2 regions of the Bombilactobacillus sp. ESL1187 genome follow, and region 2 is predicted to be linked to the other one. Evidence: riboswitches for the same ligand, from Rfam matches in the RefSeq annotation. Region 2 holds a riboswitch; the other holds the start of a gene.

Region 1 (10,060 bases), 1.0 Mb from region 2:
TGTTTAATTAAGAAGACACTGACAAATAAAATGGCAAATAATGGCGTAAAAATAGCACCGATAAAGTTTAAAAAGTTTTGGTAGTACTTTAAAGAAACATTGAGTGCAATTAATAAGCCTAAGATCGTAATACCAACAGCCCAATAATTGACATGGTTTAAATGCCAGATATTATCTAAACTGGTTGCTGCAGAGTAAGCATCCATAAAGGTTGTGGTAACGGTCGCGAAGATGATAATTAATAAAGCGATGATGCCCAAATTGGTTTGTGCTAGGGTTTGGTTAAAATTAGTTTGTCCAGACTTTAAAACGGCTAATAATCCTAGGACAAACATGGCACAGCTACCGAGAAAGTAACCCAGGACGCTCACTAAACTTTCCTTCACTGGCTGCTGTCCTTGATAGGTATAATCACCAATCAATGGTAGCCAAGATAAGACCATCGTCACGTTGAGTTCTACCGCACTGCCAAAACTGATCGGAGTGAGTTTTAGCTGCTGTGCATGAGGGAAAGAATGTGTCAGCAAAATTCCTGCTACTAAAAGCATCCCGATAGCTAAGAGAATAACTACTAAATTATTGATTCGAAAGAGCCATTGATGGTTCAATAATAGCCAAATAATAATTAATCCCGCTACAATTACTGCCATGACCACGGTATTATGATAATTAAATAACTTCTGTGCCAGACTATTTAAAGCCAATTGCGCATTGACGATCATCACTGCCGTCCAGCCGAGTAACTGTAACGCATTTAAACCAGAGAAAATTTCAACTCCAGCCTTACCAAAGATACTTTGCGTGACGGCAATAGCTGGTTGTTGTTTAATTGCTGAAAGATAAGCTGCAGGTAATAAAAATAAAAAACAGCCAATCAAGTGCCCGATAATAATGGCACTAATACCTTTTCCCCATCCTAGGGGAGCCATTAAGGTTCCAGTAACAATTTCAGCAATTGAGATTGCTGTTCCCAGCCACAATAAAAATAAACTACTCAACTTTGTTTGTTGCATTTTGCACACACTTTCCGAATAAATACTTGGTTGTGGCAATAAAAAAGTATTCTTTTACGATTCAGCAACAATTTCGCAAAAAGAATACTTTCAATTGATCACAATTCCTACGTTTGTCTTAACAAAACAGGTTCGAAGGGTCTGATTTTCATCATTCTCAGCACAGATAGGCTCCCCTTTGCGATAATTATATGTTTACAGATGCTAGTTTATAACGTTTACATAAAAAGTACAACATTTAATTGATATGTATTTGGGCATGAAACCAATGTTGGAAAAAGAATAGATATCCGCAACTTGCTTATCCTGTGTGAAAATTAAGCAAGAAGCTTCTGCTATGTATTTTTTAACAAAGAACGTGACTTTAAATATTAATAATTGGTTCACTGACTTTATTTGAATATTTAAATGGTGATAAAACTATATTTTTTAAATTATTATGCCTTATTATTTAATAATAGTATTTTTTGACCATATAGATCTACATAGATCTACGTTTAAAAGAACTTATATATATATATTTGGAATCTAATTTCTACAATAAGTAAAATACATTATAGTAATAAATGCTAATTAACTAAACAAAATAATTTGTTATCAAAGCCTTATATATTTAAGATATATTATTATTTTTAATGCTTAAAGAATTATTTCGATTTATAATAAAATAATCCATTTGATTAACTAATTGGTTTTAATAATTATAATTTGAAATGAAAATAATTTGTATTAATAAATAGTACTGATGTTTAATGATTAACATATTTAATACTTTCTTTAAAAATAAAAGGTAAACTTATAAGCATCTAAATAATTATTTATTTAGAGCCTTTTTTAACTTTGATAAGTATCAAACAATTTCAAAATTTAAATAACAACTAAAAATATGTTACGTGAAATTTAGATTATTAAACACTTAATCAGTTTTTTTACTGAACGTTAGCTCATAGGACTTGTACCTTTGGGTATCATTTTGATACCCAAAATACATTTGCCTAATTTTTTATAGAAACTGAACTTTAGTATTTTTCAAATTTATCTAAAGTATTTTTATTGCATTAACATTAAGTGAAAAATACATCCAAATATATAACCGTGTTCAACGTTCAGTAAAAAAACTGATTAAGTGTTTAATAATCTAAATTTCACGTAACATATTTTTAGTTGTTATTTAAATTTTGAAATTGTTTGATACTTATCAAAGTTAAAAAAGGCTCTAAATAAATAATTATTTAGATGCTTATAAGTTTACCTTTTATTTTTAAAGAAAGTATTAAATATGTTAATCATTAAACATCAGTACTATTTATTAATACAAATTATTTTCATTTCAAATTATAATTATTAAAACCAATTAGTTAATCAAATGGATTATTTTATTATAAATCGAAATAATTCTTTAAGCATTAAAAATAATAATATATCTTAAATATATAAGGCTTTGATAACAAATTATTTTGTTTAGTTAATTAGCATTTATTACTATAATGTATTTTACTTATTGTAGAAATTAGATTCCAAATATATATATATAAGTTCTTTTAAACGTAGATCTATGTAGATCTATATGGTCAAAAAATACTATTATTAAATAATAAGGCATAATAATTTAAAAAATATAGTTTTATCACCATTTAAATATTCAAATAAAGTCAGTGAACCAATTATTAATATTTAAAGTCACGTTCTTTGTTAAAAAATACATAGCAGAAGCTTCTTGCTTAATTTTCACACAGGATAAGCAAGTTGCGGATATCTATTCTTTTTCCAACATTGGTTTCATGCCCAAATACATATCAATTAAATGTTGTACTTTTTATGTAAACGTTATAAACTAGCATCTGTAAACATATAATTATCGCAAAGGGGAGCCTATCTGTGCTGAGAATGATGAAAATCAGACCCTTCGAACCTGTTTTGTTAAGACAAACGTAGGAATTGTGATCAATTGAAAGTATTCTTTTTGCGAAATTGTTGCTGAATCGTAAAAGAATACTTTTTTATTGCCACAACCAAGTATTTATTCGGAAAGTGTGTGCAAAATGCAACAAACAAAGTTGAGTAGTTTATTTTTATTGTGGCTGGGAACAGCAATCTCAATTGCTGAAATTGTTACTGGAACCTTAATGGCTCCCCTAGGATGGGGAAAAGGTATTAGTGCCATTATTATCGGGCACTTGATTGGCTGTTTTTTATTTTTATTACCTGCAGCTTATCTTTCAGCAATTAAACAACAACCAGCTATTGCCGTCACGCAAAGTATCTTTGGTAAGGCTGGAGTTGAAATTTTCTCTGGTTTAAATGCGTTACAGTTACTCGGCTGGACGGCAGTGATGATCGTCAATGCGCAATTGGCTTTAAATAGTCTGGCACAGAAGTTATTTAATTATCATAATACCGTGGTCATGGCAGTAATTGTAGCGGGATTAATTATTATTTGGCTATTATTGAACCATCAATGGCTCTTTCGAATCAATAATTTAGTAGTTATTCTCTTAGCTATCGGGATGCTTTTAGTAGCAGGAATTTTGCTGACACATTCTTTCCCTCATGCACAGCAGCTAAAACTCACTCCGATCAGTTTTGGCAGTGCGGTAGAACTCAACGTGACGATGGTCTTATCTTGGCTACCATTGATTGGTGATTATACCTATCAAGGACAGCAGCCAGTGAAGGAAAGTTTAGTGAGCGTCCTGGGTTACTTTCTCGGTAGCTGTGCCATGTTTGTCCTAGGATTATTAGCCGTTTTAAAGTCTGGACAAACTAATTTTAACCAAACCCTAGCACAAACCAATTTGGGCATCATCGCTTTATTAATTATCATCTTCGCGACCGTTACCACAACCTTTATGGATGCTTACTCTGCAGCAACCAGTTTAGATAATATCTGGCATTTAAACCATGTCAATTATTGGGCTGTTGGTATTACGATCTTAGGCTTATTAATTGCACTCAATGTTTCTTTAAAGTACTACCAAAACTTTTTAAACTTTATCGGTGCTATTTTTACGCCATTATTTGCCATTTTATTTGTCAGTGTCTTCTTAATTAAACAAAGGCTCAACTTTTTCTGGAATTTCTGGTGGTGGTTAGTGGGCGTTGTAGCATATTACTTGCTGCAAAAATTAGACTTCATTGGCGGCACTACCTTATTATTACTGGTGATCATCACCAGCGCACTGCTCATCACGGCGACTTTCAGTAAAAAGTATGATTTTAAATGATTAATGCTGTTACATTAATTAATAGTAGCATTTTTCAAAAGTAAGATTTCTATCAAATTTAATCTCAATTTTTGATTAGTTGTTGCGATATCTATTAAATTTTATTAAAAATTAATTAAATAATAGTCATTATTTGCAATCACTAGTACTGATTTATGCTATATTTAAATTAATCTTTATGAACAAAGCTAAAGGAGTTGATATCATTAAAAGCCAGATCACACACTGAAAGAACCAAGTTAAGATTTCAACATAAAATTTAATTTGACAAGGATGAAAATTAAAAATGAAACTAAAGTTATCCAGTAGCAGCTTCTTACTTGCCCTAATCGGCTGTTTAATGTTAGCTGTACAACCAGTTCAAGCAAAAAACTACGTGACATCAGCTACTAATTTACAAGTTAGTTCCGGCAATACTGCAGTACCCTTATACAGTGATGCTGATTGCACGCAACCAACCGGGGCCACTTTATCAACTAAAATCAACAATTGGCAAGTCTTCGCCATTGGCCAAGCTAGTCCAGCAGCCAATGCTCAGCGCTTATCTTATAAACTAGGGGCCAAGGCCTGGGTCAAAAGTAGCGATGTCTTTTTAGGTGGTGTCGTTAAAAATCAAAAGCCAAATAACTTATTAGAAGCCTATTCTAACTACCAACGGGTGCCAATTTATGATTCGCCACAACTTTGGCACATTACCGGTTATTTGAATTCCAACATTGCTGATTGGAAAATCAGTAAGTATGCTAGTAACAGTGCCACCGGAAATCCCATTACGCGGGTGGACTTAGGAGCTAACCAATGGGTGGATGCCACTAATGACGTAGTGGCCGTGCGTTCGCTATATATTTTTGAAAAGGGGACTCAACTGTTTAACCAGTTTGGAACACCAACGACTAAAATCCAAGCTGACGACTTTTACAAAGTTTATGGTATTAAAAACATCAACGGACAAAATTATGTCAAATTAGGAACCAACAAACAATGGGCTAACTTAAGTGAAGCTCACACTAACTAATTATGTAAAAAACAGTCTTTATATATCATATATCAATATATCGCTTTGAATTATCAAGTTAGTATATTGATATGTAAGACTGTTTTTGGCTTTTAAAACTACTTCATTTTTAATTTGTACGAATTATAACCTTTAATATAATAAACTCCGCAATATCATCCGCACGATGATCAAAGAGTTTGTTTAAAACATCAACTGCTAATTGAGGATAAACTTTAAAAGATCCATGCTACTGATAATCGTTTTGAGCCTGCTGTTCGCCCATGGCAAAATCTGTCATTGATGCATTATTCTTGTGGGCTTTTTGTTGCTGCCAAGCCATATATGCCAATTGCACATCATCATAATTGCCAGCTTCATAGTTTCCTTTGACATAATCATAAATTTTCTTGAACATTTTTTACTTTCCTTCCGTGAACTACCTCAGCTCTATAGTAACAAATTCTTTGGTGGCAGTTTAATCATGTTCCAAAGCCAATATTAGCACATTTCAACTGAGCAGCGAGGTGATTTTTTCCCAATTCAATTACTCGTTAATCTATGCCATCAGTTTCAATTTAAAATTTGACATTTCAGCTTGATAATGTTTTAATACAAATCGTTAATTCGATATTTCCAAAAATACAAACAAGGAGTAAAAAATGAATTCTGACGAAATTAGAGTAAAAATTCTTAAAGCTTTAGCCGACGAAGGACGCTTAAAAATTATTCGAATCCTGTCTAACAGTCACCGTGAAATGACCTGTGGTGAAATTGCAGCGCATTTAAACTTAAGTGATTCCACCGTTTCATATCATTTACGAGCTATGCGGGAGGCCGGTTTAACCAAGACCCGTAAAGATGCACAAACACGTTTGATTAGCATCAACGAAGCCACCTTTGCGCAGTACTTGCCCGGATTTTTAACAACTTTGACAGACCACTAAAAAATTTTAGAGCTAATTTCGATATATTTAGAAATAGCGAATTACAACTTGATTAAATGAAACGGAAGTCTTCAATAGATGAAAAAATATGCTAGTTTATTCTTTTTAACAATGTTTTTAATTGGTACGGATACATTTTTAATTTCGCCATTATTACCTACTTTGAGCCACATTTATCATATTCCAACTGCAATTTCCGGTTGGTTAGTGAGTGCCTATGCCATTGGTTATGCAGTCTTTGCTTTAATTTCCGGCCCTATTTCTGACGGCCATGATCGCAAAAAAGTCATGTTATGGGGCTTATTAAGTTTTGCCCTCGCAACTTTACTCTGTGCGTTTGCTAACAGTTTTCCTTTAATGCTAATCTTTCGCTTTTTGGCTGGCGTCAGTGCTTCTTTTGTGACACCACAAGTTTGGGCCTCAATTCCCGTAGTGATTCCGCGAAAACAAGTAGTAAAAGTCATGGGTTACGCCACGGCAGGGATCTCTGTTGCGCAAGTCATTGGGATTCCCATTGGCAGTTATTTAGCCGCTAGTTCTTGGCACACTCCATTCTATGTTATCTCAGGAGCAGCTTTCTTGTTATTACTATTGTTATTTTTCACCTTACCCGAATTAGAAATTAAGTCCCGCCAACATCTCTCCTTTATTCAAATCTATCAACAAATTTTAACTAATCACCAAGCTCTAAGCCAATTAATCGTTTACTTAATTTTCCAAACAGGCGCGTTTACGGTCATGACCTTTGTTTCAACTTGGTTTCAGACTACCTTTCAGCTCTCTTTATCAACAATTGGTACAGCACTCTTGGTCGCTGGCCTGGGTAATTTAATTGGCTCTCTCATCAGCGATAAAATCGTTCAACATTTTGGTCTGAAAAAATCGTTCATGAGTATTGCATTACTTTTAATCATTGTAGATTTACTAACCATTACTGCCGCTAACTTTTGGTTCGCAGAAATTATTTTAATCTTAATTTATTTGTTAAACGGACTAATTTTGCCCTTATTCATGACCATGTTTCAAACTACGGTGCCCAATGCTGGCAGCACTATTTCTTCATTATCCAATTCTGCTATGTATTTAGGCGAAACCTGCGCTGGTATAATCGGGGGCCTCTTATTCAAAGCCTTTAAAAACTATCTCGGTATTGGTTTATTTGCCGCCATGATGATCATCATAGCCTTAACTATCCGTTGGGCCTTAAAATTAAGAACAGAACGTTGAGTGAAGACCTGAACATCAGCACTATTTATTTTTACTACTCAAGAAGTGTTTATAATTACGCGGGCTTCATTACTATCCGTAACCGGAATGGTAGCAGCACCTCAGCTTATAAATACAAACCGCTGAAAAGTAATGTTCGTATCTATACGAACATTTTCTTTTTACATAAATTTCTTAATTAGTCTTTATATAATCAAAAGACACATTTTAAAGCGTTTGTGCCTTTTGATTACCTTTGATAACGCTTGTAATGGTCATTATAGTATACTATTTGAACTAGCAACCTACAATCCACCAATTAAATCATGTGAAAGGATATAATAACAATGACTCAAGGAAAAACTCCATTACACTTAGCCAAAAGTACTGCAGAATACCGTTTATTAGGACAAGCAAAAAATAAAATTAATCCGTGGGAAGAGCACGTTCATTTCGACGGCTTAAAAGGATCATTTGAATGGTTTTTTACTAAAGTTGATACCACCGAAGCTAGTGTTGTGATTGGCATTACGACGGCCCCCTTTTTTCAAGGTGAGTTAGGTCTGAAACCCACTTTAGATGTGATGATTAATTTTCCTAACGGTAAAAATATTATGAAACACCTTGAATTCGATCCTGCAGACTTTTCCATTTTAAAAAATAACTCTGGGGTGGCCATTGCTCAGAATTACTACCAAAGTACTCAACTGCAACAATTTCATGCACACGCTGAAGTTGATGATCTTGTGATTGACTTAGAGGTTACACCACAAGCACCAGTCTGGCATCCTGAAACAGGACACTTTCTTTTCGGACAAGAACAAGAAAATTATTTTGGCTTTTTTGTAGTACCACCAACTCCCACAGCTCATGTAACAATTCACAGTAAAGAATTAAACCTGGATACTGATGGAACCGGCTACGTCGATCGGGGTTGGATGAATAAGCCCTTGGGGGAAATCTTAAATAACTGGAATTGGTATTACTGGAATTTCAACGAGTACACTGTGATGGCTATTAACATCACTTTTGAAAAAGAATACGGCTATCCTGAATACCCACTTTTTATGGTATATAAAAATGGTGAACTATTAGCTGGCGGGCCAGACACTCAAAATAATGAGCATTTACAATATACTGTTAATCAACAACATTACGATGCAAGTATCCAACGGAACGTGATTGATGCATTCACTTATTCCTATCATGAAGCAAACAAAAGCTTTACTTTAAATGTCCACAATGATCAACAAATCGAAGTACAAAAATGGTTTAATGCCTTACCAGGATCATTGACACAAAAGCAGGCTTCATCAGTTTGTGATGGTGCGGAAGCTCGTTTTACTGGCCGCGCAACTTTTACTTTTGAAAAGGATGGGCAAGTCATTGATCAAATCTCAATTGCTAATGGACCATTTGATGAACTGCAATATATGGGGCATCCTAAAAAATAATCCTCTGACGACCAACATATTTCTCTAAATTATACGGCTTTTTAACTGGAGCTCATCTACGCATTGTTATCTTGTTCTTATGATCCACATTGAACAGGAGACAATGCTTTTTTTATTCAAAGTACTAATCAAATGAACATTCAACGTTTTAAAATTTATGCTTTTTTACAAATTATATTAAAGTTTTAAATTTCTAATTTGATAGTGTACATCACCTATTTTTTTCAGCTAGAGATTATCATAATGAACTAACGGTTTAAAACAACATCGTTTCCACAAACTATCGTCAATGCTCCATAAATTAGCATCAATAGTTTAGTTTCCAATCGTTGAAACAACAGCATTCCTACTGGCGAGTTAAAGACATTGCCTACCAATTACTTGATAGAACTCTACAATTGATTAGCAAGCGCAAGCACGTACGCCCGAAAATCGGTTTTAAATTGCGACTGATTTAAAATTTGAACTCCCTGTCCCAGACCTAACAAAAACCGGAAACTTTCTTCATTATTAGGCAGGCTTATAGTTGCATGAAAGATCTGCCCATCCGTTTCGTTGATTACCTCCGGACCAAACCGTTCCACAAACACGTCCCGAAAACGTTCCGCAACAGCTAACCAGACTATCGTTTCCCGTTGCGGTTTAACCCCGCTATATAAGACAAGCTTCTCAGCACTAATAGATCGCGGTTCAAATGTTTCTGCTGAGTACTCGATCATGGAGAGTTTTGCAAGAGTAAAAGTTCGAAATGCCTGCCGAGTCATGTCGAAACCTTGAAGATACCAGCGCTGGGCTTTGAAAACGATGCGGTATGGTTCCAATGTCCGCTGGCTCATTTGACCACTTCGGTCCGTATAGGTAAACTTCACGATATGATGTTGCCGAATCGCAATTAATCATGCGGTTGCTCGTCTCCGCAGGACGACCGTTCCTGGCCAGCCTTGATATTCAATGACCACTGGCATCAGTCCTTCAGATATAGTAGATAATCCCTTGATCCGATTCAAAGTTTCTCGAAGTTCTGGGGTTGCTAGTAGCGTAGTCGTACCAGATAGCGCAACGAGCAGATTATCAAGATCTGTTTGAGTAAACAACTTTTTGTCCACCTTATAATCTGACATGATGCCAACGCCACCATAACGACCCTGTTTGGTAAAAATCGGAATACCAGCCTCATTTAACGTATCCAAATCTCGATAAATGGTACGAACACTGACTTCAA
Region 2 (10,060 bases):
CAAATAATTGACAAAGAGTAGGAGATAGTTTATATTGTACAGTATTGCTTTGCTATCGGGATTTAAGAAGTTCTTAAATCGGTTCTACATGTTTAATGAATAATTTTATTGGAAAGAAGGATTTTACTTGGCAGAAAGTAACACAATGAATAAGTTCAGCAAATTAATGCTGATTATTGTTCTACTAGTTGGAACATTTTGTACTGTGTTAAATCAGACTTTATTATCGACAGCATTACCAAAGTTGATGTCCACATTTAATGTTTCGACAGCAACGGTTCAGTGGTTAACGACTGGCTTCTTGATGGTGAACGGAATTATGATTCCATTGTCTGCTTATTTAGCAACGACTGTTAATACTAAATGGTTATATATCTCAGCGATGGTTATTTTCTTATTTGGGACAGTTTTAGCTTTTATTGCTCCTAGTTTTGGCATTTTGTTAGCTGCGCGGTTAATCCAAGCAGTTGGTGTGGGAATTACCATGCCATTATTACAAACAATTATGTTATCGTTGTTCCCGGCAGAATCGCGGGGAGCCGCGCTAGGCTTAGTTGGTATTGTTGTCGGCTTTGCGCCAGCGATTGGACCAACTCTATCCGGTTGGATCGTCGATAACATGAATTGGCGTGATTTATTTGGTTTATTAATTCCATTTGTGGTGGTCGTAGTTATTTTGGCTTTAATCTTTATGAAGCCAGTTATAAAAACCCACAAACAAAAATTGGATTGGTTGTCCTTATTCTTATCCACGGCAGGTTTTGGAGCCTTATTGTACGGCTTCTCCGCCGCAGGAAATGATGGTTGGACTTCTGCTAATGTTTTAAGTACATTAATTATTGGTGTAATTGGTGTTGTTCTCTTTATTTGGCGGCAATTAGTAATTCCCAAGCCGTTCTTGGAATTACGAGTTTTTAAGACAGCAGACTTTACTTTAGCAGCTATTTTGTCCTCCATTGTGACAATTGCGATGTTAGGTGTTTCTACAGTCTTACCACTTTATTTACAAATTGTGCACGGTATGAGTGCTTTGAAGTCTGGTTTAATTTTACTACCAGCAGCGTTAGTCATGGCCTTCATGAGTCCTATTACAGGACGGACCTTTGACGCATTTGGCGGTCGGCGTTTAGCGGTTATTGGCTTGGTTATTTTGACGTTAGCAACGTTGCCATTCGTGTGGTTAACTGCTGACACACCAACCAGTTACATTGTTATTTTACAGGTAGTACGGACATTAGGAATTTCTATGGTCTTGATGCCAGTTACCACTTCCGGAATGAATGCTTTACCAGATGATTTAATTGCTGACGGTACGGCAGCTAACAACACGGCACGTCAGATTGCGTCTTCGATTGGTTCAGCGATTATGATTACGTTATTGACTAATGTTACTAAAGGTCAACAACCAGGTAAGCATTTATTGCATGCGGCACCATTCCAATATAAACATGACTTCTTAAATGCGACTTTAGCAGGTTATCATGCTTCCTTTATGTTCTCCTTAGTCTTTGCTGTGATTGGTGTGGTTTTGGCCTTCTTCTTAAAAGAAAAGAACCAGGCTAAAGATGTTGATGTGAACAAAGTAGTAAAGGGGGGTGAATAGGCATGATTTTAGTAACTTTAGTTATCGGTGCAGTCGCTACCTTTATGAGTTTTGTCTATTTAAGAAAACCACTTTTACGGACATTCGCTACGCTTATTGCTTTAATTATTTTCGGATTGTCACTCGTCTTTTTAGTCTTGAATGATTATAATCACTTCGGTATGCACCAAGTGACCGAAAGTAAAACTACCCAGATTTACCCAGCTAAATCAGCTAATGGCTTGAACTTAATGTTGTATAAGACTGTGGGTACTAATGGAAAAGAAACGGTGCAAGTTTATAAAACTGATCCAGATCAGAAAAAGCCCGTTCATTCACAAGTTAATGAAGAGACAATTTCTAATAACCACATTAAGTCCACCACTAAACAAGACGGTTCTTTAAAAGAGACGGTTACGCGTTGGAAGTATAAATCAAATGCGGATAAGATTTGGTTTGGCGTTTCTGGGATGGATAATAAATTAGTTAAACGGGTTAATACGTTCTATTTGCCTAAGAATTGGTTACATTTATCAATGAATCAAGTTAAGCAATTACAAAAGAAAATGGCCCAAATGAAAACGCCAGCTGGTCAAGCGCAAGTTAAAACACAAGCTCAAGCTTATGTTAAACAAAAATTGGCTGCTGCAGCGAAGAAAGATCCTAGTTTAATGACTAATAAGACCAAAATGACAGCTTTGAGTAAACAATATGCGCAAGAATTTCAAACGCAATTGATTAAAAAAGCAGTTGGTCAATAAACTGTGTGACAACAACTAAATGTTCCAAATAGACTTTTGAGAAATTTCTCAAAAGTCTATTTTTTTGGATGTTTTCTTGTGTTTTAACATCAATTCGGTTACACTCGAATTAAATTAAATCAGATTATCATCGCAAAGGGGAGCTCTAAATAGCTGAGAGTGATTAAGTTCAGACCCTTGGAACCTGTTTGTTAGTACAAGCGTAGGAATTGTGATGAGTGGTAGACACTCTTTTTTGCGAGATAGTTAAAAAGGAGTGTTTTTTGATGTCAAAAAATAAGTTACAAACGTTGGTTGAAGGTGCAATCATCGTGGCGCTAGCCATGGCTTTGTCGTATATTCCTCACAGTTTAGGAATTTCCTCAATTGAGATTTTGTATGGAGTAGTTCCTTTGTGTTTATATTCTTGGCGCCGGGGTGTTAAAGCCGGCATTATCGCTGGTATTGTGTGGGGATTATTGGATTTGATTTTACGAGGCTTAAGTAGTGGTTCGGTTTTAAATGTGTGGCAAGGAATATTGGAATATCCTGTGGCCTTTGGGGTCTTAGGCTTAGCCGGTCTTTGGGCGCCTGTGATTGAGCAGCGAATTCAACAACACCGATCGATTTTGCCAGCAGTATTAGTTAGCAGTAGTGTTGCATTATTTATCAAATACTTTTGTCATTTTGTGGCGGGCGTCTTGGTGTGGGGTTCTTATGCTCCCAAAGCATTTAATCCGTGGACATGGTCGTTATTAGTTAATGGTGGTAGTGCAGTTGCCAGTTTAGTTTTTGCGTTAATCGTCTTTGGCTGTTTAAAAAATATTTTAGTTAAATTATTAAATTTAAAAATAAAATAAATTAAAGATAGTCATTTGAGCTTAATTTCTTTATAATGTTATTGAAAACGTTTATAAAGAGGGGTGCTCTGAATGTACTATGTAGTAATGCAATCGCATGATATCCGTGATAATCTAGCCACTGAGCAGTATTTAATGAATAATAAGGATTTTGATGAACCACTAGTATTGTTTTATATTGAAAGTCCTTGTATTATTGTTGGTCATAATCAAAACACAATTGAAGAATTGAATAACGACTATGTCCGTCAACATCAAATCACGGTTACTCGACGACTTTCGGGGGGCGGCGCAGTATATCAAGATTTAGGTAATCTTTGTTTTAGTTTTGTAGTTGATGCAAAAGATGAAAAGTTTGGTGACTTTAAAAAAATAACCCAACCGCTGGTTGACGCCTTACACCGCTTAGGGGCAACTGGGGCACAAGTTTCCGGGCGCAATGATATTTTAATAGACGGTAAAAAGTTTTCGGGCAATGCCATGTATACCAAGAATGGCAAAACTTTCTCACATGGTACTTTATCGTATGATGTCGATTTAGACGTCTTGACAAAAGCCTTGCATGTACCAAAAGATAAGATTGCTTCTAAAGGTATTAAGTCGGTGCGCAGTCGGGTAACGAATATTCGGCCGTATTTAGATGCACAGTATCAAAATTTAACGACGGAACAATTTCGCGATATTTTGTTATTAAGTCTCTTTCAAGCTGATGATTTAGCGGACATTAAAGATCATGAATACCAAATTACCGCCCAAGACCAGCAAGCAATTGCGCAATTAAAAACAGACATTTACGCTAATTGGGATTGGGTGTACGGCAAATCACCCGAGTTTACCGTGAAGAATCGCCAACACTTTGAGATGGGGACCATTGATGCACGGTTTGTCATTGAGCAAGGCAAGATTAGTCAAGCTAAGTTTTACGGTGATTTCTTTGGTACACAAGATGTTGAACAATTAGAACAACAACTTCAAGGTGTGACTTATGATTATGATCATCTTGCTCAAAAATTACAAACGATTGATTTAGACCAGTATTTTACCGGTATTAAAGCAGCTGATTTGATCAATCTAGTGACACCTTAAAAATCTTTTCCAAAGGAGTGCAGGACCGTGTATTATTTTTGCATGCCAGCACAAGATATTCGTGAAAATCTGGCAACCGAACAATATTTAATGAACAATAAGGACTTTGATGAACCATTGGTTTTGTTCTATATTCAAAAACCGTGTATTATTGTGGGACGCAATCAAAATACTTTGGAAGAATTAAACTTAGATTACGTGAAAGCACACCAAATTACGGTCACCCGACGGCTTTCGGGTGGTGGCGCCGTGTATGATGACTTAGGTAACGTCTCTTTTAGTTTTGTGATTAATGCGCAAGATGAGCGGTTTGGTGATTTTCAAAAAATGACCCAACCGATTGTAGCAGCTCTACAGCGGATGGGAGCCACAGGAGTAGAAGTTTCTGGGCGCAATGATTTATTAATTGCTGGTAAAAAGTTTTCCGGCAATGCCATGTATACTAAAAATGGCAAAACTTTCTCGCACGGGACGTTGACTTATGATGTGGACTTAGATGTTTTGAGCCAAGCACTCAAGGTGGCGCCTGATAAAATTGCGTCTAAGGGTATTAAGTCAGTCCGCAGTCGCGTGACGAATTTGAAACCTTATTTGGCACCTGAATATCAAAACTTAACTATTGAACAGTTCCGCGATGCTTTATTGTTGAGTCTGTTTGAAGCACGAGACTTAGCAGACATCAAGGATAAAGAGTATCACTTGAACGCTCAAGATCAGGCGGGGATTGCCCAACTAAACCAAGAATTATATTCCAATTGGGATTGGGTTTATGGACAATCGCCACAATTTACCATTCAAAAGTGTCAGCATTTTAATGCGGGGACCATTGATGCGCGGTTATTGATTGACCATGGGAAAATTGCTCAAATTAAGTTTTATGGAGATTTCTTTGGCCAACAAGATGTTAGTGAATTACCAGCATATTTAGTTGGCATTGACTATACGGAATCAGCTTTAACGCAGGCCTTAGCTTCGGTTGATGTGGATCAATATTTTACCAATTTTACGGCACAGCAATTAGTTGATTTGTTAAAGCCATGAAAGATTAGAACAAAAGTCGTTGCAATTCCCGCAGCATTCTTTGGGTTCCAGTTTCTAACAATTAAAAAACAGCTAGCAATAGTTTGGACTAAGGCTAGCTGTTTTTTTCTGCTTAGAATTTAATTCTTGGAGTCAGTTCGATGCGTTAATTTAAATTTTGTCCACGGTTTGATGAAGTCCAACAAGAATAGTTCTTCCGGTTTTAATTGTCCGACTTTATTTTTACGTGAATCTTGATGAGGCTCTAAAGCAATTTGCAGTTCATTTTTATAAACACCAAAGTTATCATTGCCGATTAAAACATCGCCACGTTGGAAAACTTGGTCATTATCATGCGGTGGATTGGCTACAGCTTGATAGGTAACGCGCGGCATAGTGGAACGAATGACTAATTGATTAATATCACCGCGCCGAAAATGTTGTGGCTTGAACATGATGTCTGCTTCAACCGGATTAACAGTATCATTTAACTCCAAGTCAAATTCTAATTGATAGCGATCAGTTTGGGCTAAGGCTTGCAACTCACTTTCACTAGCGTAAGCATTGCCGATAATCACGTCGTCAATCATTTGGGAGGCAAATAAGTGCTTGGCTTGCACAGCAATAGGTAATTTTCGATCCATTTCTAAAGTTGGTAAGCCATCGTTGACATTCCACGGCCCTTGGTCGCCCACATGACTTGCCACAAAGGCGGCAGTATGAATCCCAGCTTTTTTGAAGCGTCGATTACACTCCATAAAATAATCATAGGGTAAACCAGTTCCTATTTGCGGATAAAAATTGTGACAGCCATAGATAAAGGGCGTATTGGCTTGAAAACTTAAAATATTATTTAAGTAATCAACATTATTACTGAGGTTCAGTTCAATAATTAAGCCGTAAGGGTTATAGGACAGCATGGCTTCAGTGGCTCCATCAAAAGCTTGATCCAACCTGATGCCCGCTGCATGTAATTCAGCAAAAAATGATAAATCATCGTAAGAAATATTCAATTCATCAAAGATGTTAGGAGCGACGTCAATAATGGTTTGATAACCGAGCTTGTTACCCACGTCAATAATTTTTTGAAATTTAGCTTTAGTTTGTTCCGGAGAACCGGTAACTTCTAACATACTCATGAAAATTCGGGAAAAGCCGTATTTGTGTCCCAATTCTAAGTATTTTTTATCTTCTGCAAAATTGCTATGATCTGGATAAATCGATAGTCCTAATTGTCGTTTTGTCATAATAAACTCCTTTAGCAAATTCATCAGCGAGCAAATTCTTGGGCATTGTGTTAACTAATTAATTAAATTGTAATTTTAGTTTAACTGAATGAGCCTAATTTGCAAGAATGACGGAAAAAGATATTTTTCTTTGAGAAACGTGTTTCTGATTTTTTACCACATAATCTTGATTTTTAGAAACAAAATAGTAAAATGTTTCTTGTAAGCGTTACATAAAAACGTTTTTATAAATTGGGAGGCTGTTTGATGACTAACAAGAAACAATTACGACCAGATTTTTTGTGGGGAGGCGCTGTAGCAGCGCATCAATTAGAAGGTGGCTGGCAAGCAGGTCATAAAGGTGTGAGTGTTGCCGATATTATGACGGCTGGCGCTAATGGTGTTCCCCGGCAAATTACCGATGGTGTTAAAGACGGGCTGTACTATCCTAATCACGAAGCCATTGATTTTTACGACCGTTATCCGGAAGATATTAAATTGTTTGCCGAAATGGGTTTTAAATGTTTTCGGACGTCAATTGCATGGACGCGCATTTTTCCTAATGGCGATGAAAAAGAACCTAATGAAGCAGGATTGAAGTTTTACGATGACTTATTTGATGAATGCTTAAAGTATAACATTGAACCGGTCATTACGTTATCACATTTTGAAATGCCATATCATCTAGTTACCGAATATGGTGGATGGCGCAGCCGTAAGGTGATTGATTTCTTCTTGAATTTTGCTGAGACTGTCTTTAAGCGCTACCAAAATAAAGTTAAATATTGGATGACTTTTAATGAGATCAATAATCAAACCGATTACAAAAATGATTTTTCGATGATGACTAATTCCGGGTTGCTAAAACGTCCGGGTGAAAATATGGAACAGACCATGTATCAAGCCGCGCACTATGAGTTGGTGGCGAGTGCGAAAGCGGTCCAAATCGGACATCAAATTAATCCGGACTTTCAAATTGGTTCGATGATCGCGATGGTGCCGTTATATCCAGCTAGTCCTAAACCAGCGGATATGTTAAAAGCCCAACGGGCGAATGAAGCGCGGTATTGGTTTGAAGATGTGCAATCTAATGGTCGTTATCCGCATTGGCTTCGGACTTATCAAGCTAATCAAGGCTGGGAGATGGATATTACCGCTGAAGACTTAGCAACTTTGGCACAAGGCACCGTTGATTATATTGGCTTTAGCTATTATATGTCCCGGGCTGTTCAGGCCAAAGACCATGAACCAGTTAATTATCATTATGATGAAGACCAAGATGGAACTCCTAATCCGTATGTCAAGGCCTCTGAGTGGGGCTGGCAAATTGACCCTGAGGGTTTGCGTTACGCCATGAATTGGTTAGCAGATCGGTACAATAAACCGCAATTTATTGTAGAAAATGGTTTTGGCGCGGTTGATCAAAAAGAAGCTGATGGTTCAGTCCATGATCAATACCGGATTGATTATTTGCGCGCACATATTGAACAAATGAAGTTAGCCGTCGAAGAAGATGGGATTGATTTAATGGGTTATACACCATGGGGTTGCATTGACTTGGTTTCTGCGGGGACAGGACAAATGTCTAAGCGTTATGGCTTTATCTATGTGGATAAAGATGATGAAGGTAACGGCACTTTGGAACGCTCGAAAAAAGATTCCTTTGCTTGGTATCAAAAAGTCATTGCATCTAACGGCGAAGATTTAGCTTAAAAAGGGGGCAGTTAAAATGGCTGAAGAAAAGTCTAAAAATAGTTTTTTAACGACTAAACTGATTCCATTTTTCCAAAGAATATCGTCAGCACGGCATATGGTAGCTTTACGTGATGGGATGGCAGCTGCGATTCCAATGATTATCATTGGTTCAATCTTCATGATTATTGCGCAATTTCCGATTAAGGGTTATTTAGCTTTTATGGCGCATACTTTTGGACCAAATTGGGCAAATGTGGCCCAGTATATCACTAATGCATCGTTTCATATTATGGGGTTAATCGCTGTCGCCGGGATTTCGTATAACTTAGCACGCAGTTATAAAGTTGATGCTTTTTCAGCGATGATCGTTTCTATTGGAGCCTATATTTTAACCATTCCGCTGAAAACGGATAAAGCTGGTAATTTGTGGGTACCATTAAAAGAACTGGATTCCTCAGGTTTATTTATTGCGATTTTAGTCGGTTTATTTATTACTGATTTATATGTCTGGATTATTCATAAGAACTGGACGATTAAGATGCCCGCGAGTGTGCCACCGGCCATCAGTAATTCATTCTCGTCATTGATTCCGGGCGCGATTTCGTTACTAGTTGTGTGGGTCATTCGCTTGGGAATTGAAGCTACGCCAATGAAGAGTATTCCTAATGTGATTACCTTCTTCTTACAGGATCCGTTGAGTCATTTGAGTAATACTTTACCGGGAGCACTAGTTGCAGAAGGTTTAGTCTGCATTTTGTGGATCTTTGGGATTCACGGTTCCAATACGGTGGCTGGCGTGATGCAACCTATTTGGTTAGCTGCGATGGCCCAAAATTCGGCTGCTTTAAAAGCTGGCCATGCTTTACCAAATATTGTTACACAACAATTTTTTGATAACTTTGTTCACATGGGTGGTTCTGGCGCCACGATTGGTTTAGCGTTGATGATTGCCTTTATGTCCAAGAGTAAAGAGTATAAGACCTTGGGTGAATTAGTCGTTGGACCTGCGATCTTTAATGTTAACGAACCGATTATCTTTGGTTTACCAATTGTCATGAACTATAAGATGGTCATTCCGTTTATTGCAGCACCGTTAACGAATGTTACCGTGACCTATTTAACTATGAAATGGGGTTGGGTTGCTAAAACGATGGGTGTCATGGTACCTTGGACCACACCACCGATTATGTCAGGTTATTTAGCTACTGGTCATATTTCAGGAGCAGTCTTACAAATTGTCAATATTGTCTTAGATACTTTGATTTACTTCTTCTTCTTTAAGAGCATGGATAATCAAAAAGTAAAAGAAGAAAAAGCAGCGCAAAATGCCTAGATTAGTGGTTTAATATAAGTAAGTAAAAGATTAAAGGAGAATTTAATTATGAGTAAAAAGACGATTATGTTAGTATGTGCCGCCGGCATGTCCACGAGTTTATTAGTTAGCAAGATGCAAAAAGCTGCTGAAGAAAAGGGCGTTGAAGCTAATATCTTTGCAACCGCTGCTGCAGATGCAGATTCCAAAATGGAAACCGAAAACCCAGATGTTTTGATGTTGGGACCGCAAGTTAGCTACATGTTAGATGATTTTAAAAAGCGGGTTTCCATTCCAGTCGAAGTCATCAATATGCAAGACTACGGTATGATGAACGGACCGAAAGTTTTAGATGAAGCTTTAAGTTTAATTCAGGAATAAAGGATATTTAATTAATGAACGAAGAAGAAAATTTACAAACAGTTATGGGTCTCATCATGAATGGTGGTAATGCCAAAGGTGCTGCTTTTGAAGCCATTAAAGCCGCTAAGGTGAATGATTTTGCTACTGCGGAAGCCAAGCTGAAAGAAGCGGACAAA

What was found. A riboswitch is a leader RNA that binds a small molecule or an ion and turns the genes downstream of it on or off. The one in region 2 is predicted to bind thiamine pyrophosphate.
Region 1: another riboswitch for thiamine pyrophosphate. It lies ahead of cytX (putative hydroxymethylpyrimidine transporter CytX); the one in region 2 lies ahead of thiT (energy-coupled thiamine transporter ThiT).

The regions. Positions count from the first base shown of each region.
Region 1 is NZ_JBYLTZ010000001.1:1,713,350-1,723,409, reverse strand. Features, by position in the region: gene cytX (putative hydroxymethylpyrimidine transporter CytX) at 1-1,013, opposite strand, end outside; TPP riboswitch at 1,101-1,201, opposite strand; TPP riboswitch at 2,868-2,968, shown strand; gene cytX (putative hydroxymethylpyrimidine transporter CytX) at 3,056-4,237, shown strand; gene AC3B5B_RS08115 (hypothetical protein) at 4,524-5,252, shown strand; gene AC3B5B_RS08110 (hypothetical protein) at 5,482-5,649, opposite strand; gene AC3B5B_RS08105 (ArsR/SmtB family transcription factor) at 5,894-6,178, shown strand; gene AC3B5B_RS08100 (MFS transporter) at 6,257-7,405, shown strand; gene AC3B5B_RS08095 (hypothetical protein) at 7,732-8,838, shown strand; gene AC3B5B_RS08090 (WYL domain-containing protein) at 9,231-9,725, opposite strand; gene AC3B5B_RS08085 (helix-turn-helix transcriptional regulator) at 9,735-10,060, opposite strand, start outside.
Region 2 is NZ_JBYLTZ010000001.1:682,960-693,019, reverse strand. Features, by position in the region: gene AC3B5B_RS03455 (MDR family MFS transporter) at 146-1,603, shown strand; gene AC3B5B_RS03450 (DUF4811 domain-containing protein) at 1,606-2,343, shown strand; TPP riboswitch at 2,470-2,569, shown strand; gene thiT (energy-coupled thiamine transporter ThiT) at 2,610-3,182, shown strand; gene lplA (lipoate--protein ligase) at 3,255-4,268, shown strand; gene lplA (lipoate--protein ligase) at 4,296-5,309, shown strand; gene AC3B5B_RS03430 (DUF871 domain-containing protein) at 5,429-6,535, opposite strand; gene AC3B5B_RS03425 (6-phospho-beta-glucosidase) at 6,782-8,227, shown strand; gene celB (PTS cellobiose transporter subunit IIC) at 8,244-9,542, shown strand; gene AC3B5B_RS03415 (PTS sugar transporter subunit IIB) at 9,591-9,902, shown strand; gene AC3B5B_RS03410 (PTS lactose/cellobiose transporter subunit IIA) at 9,917-10,060, shown strand, end outside.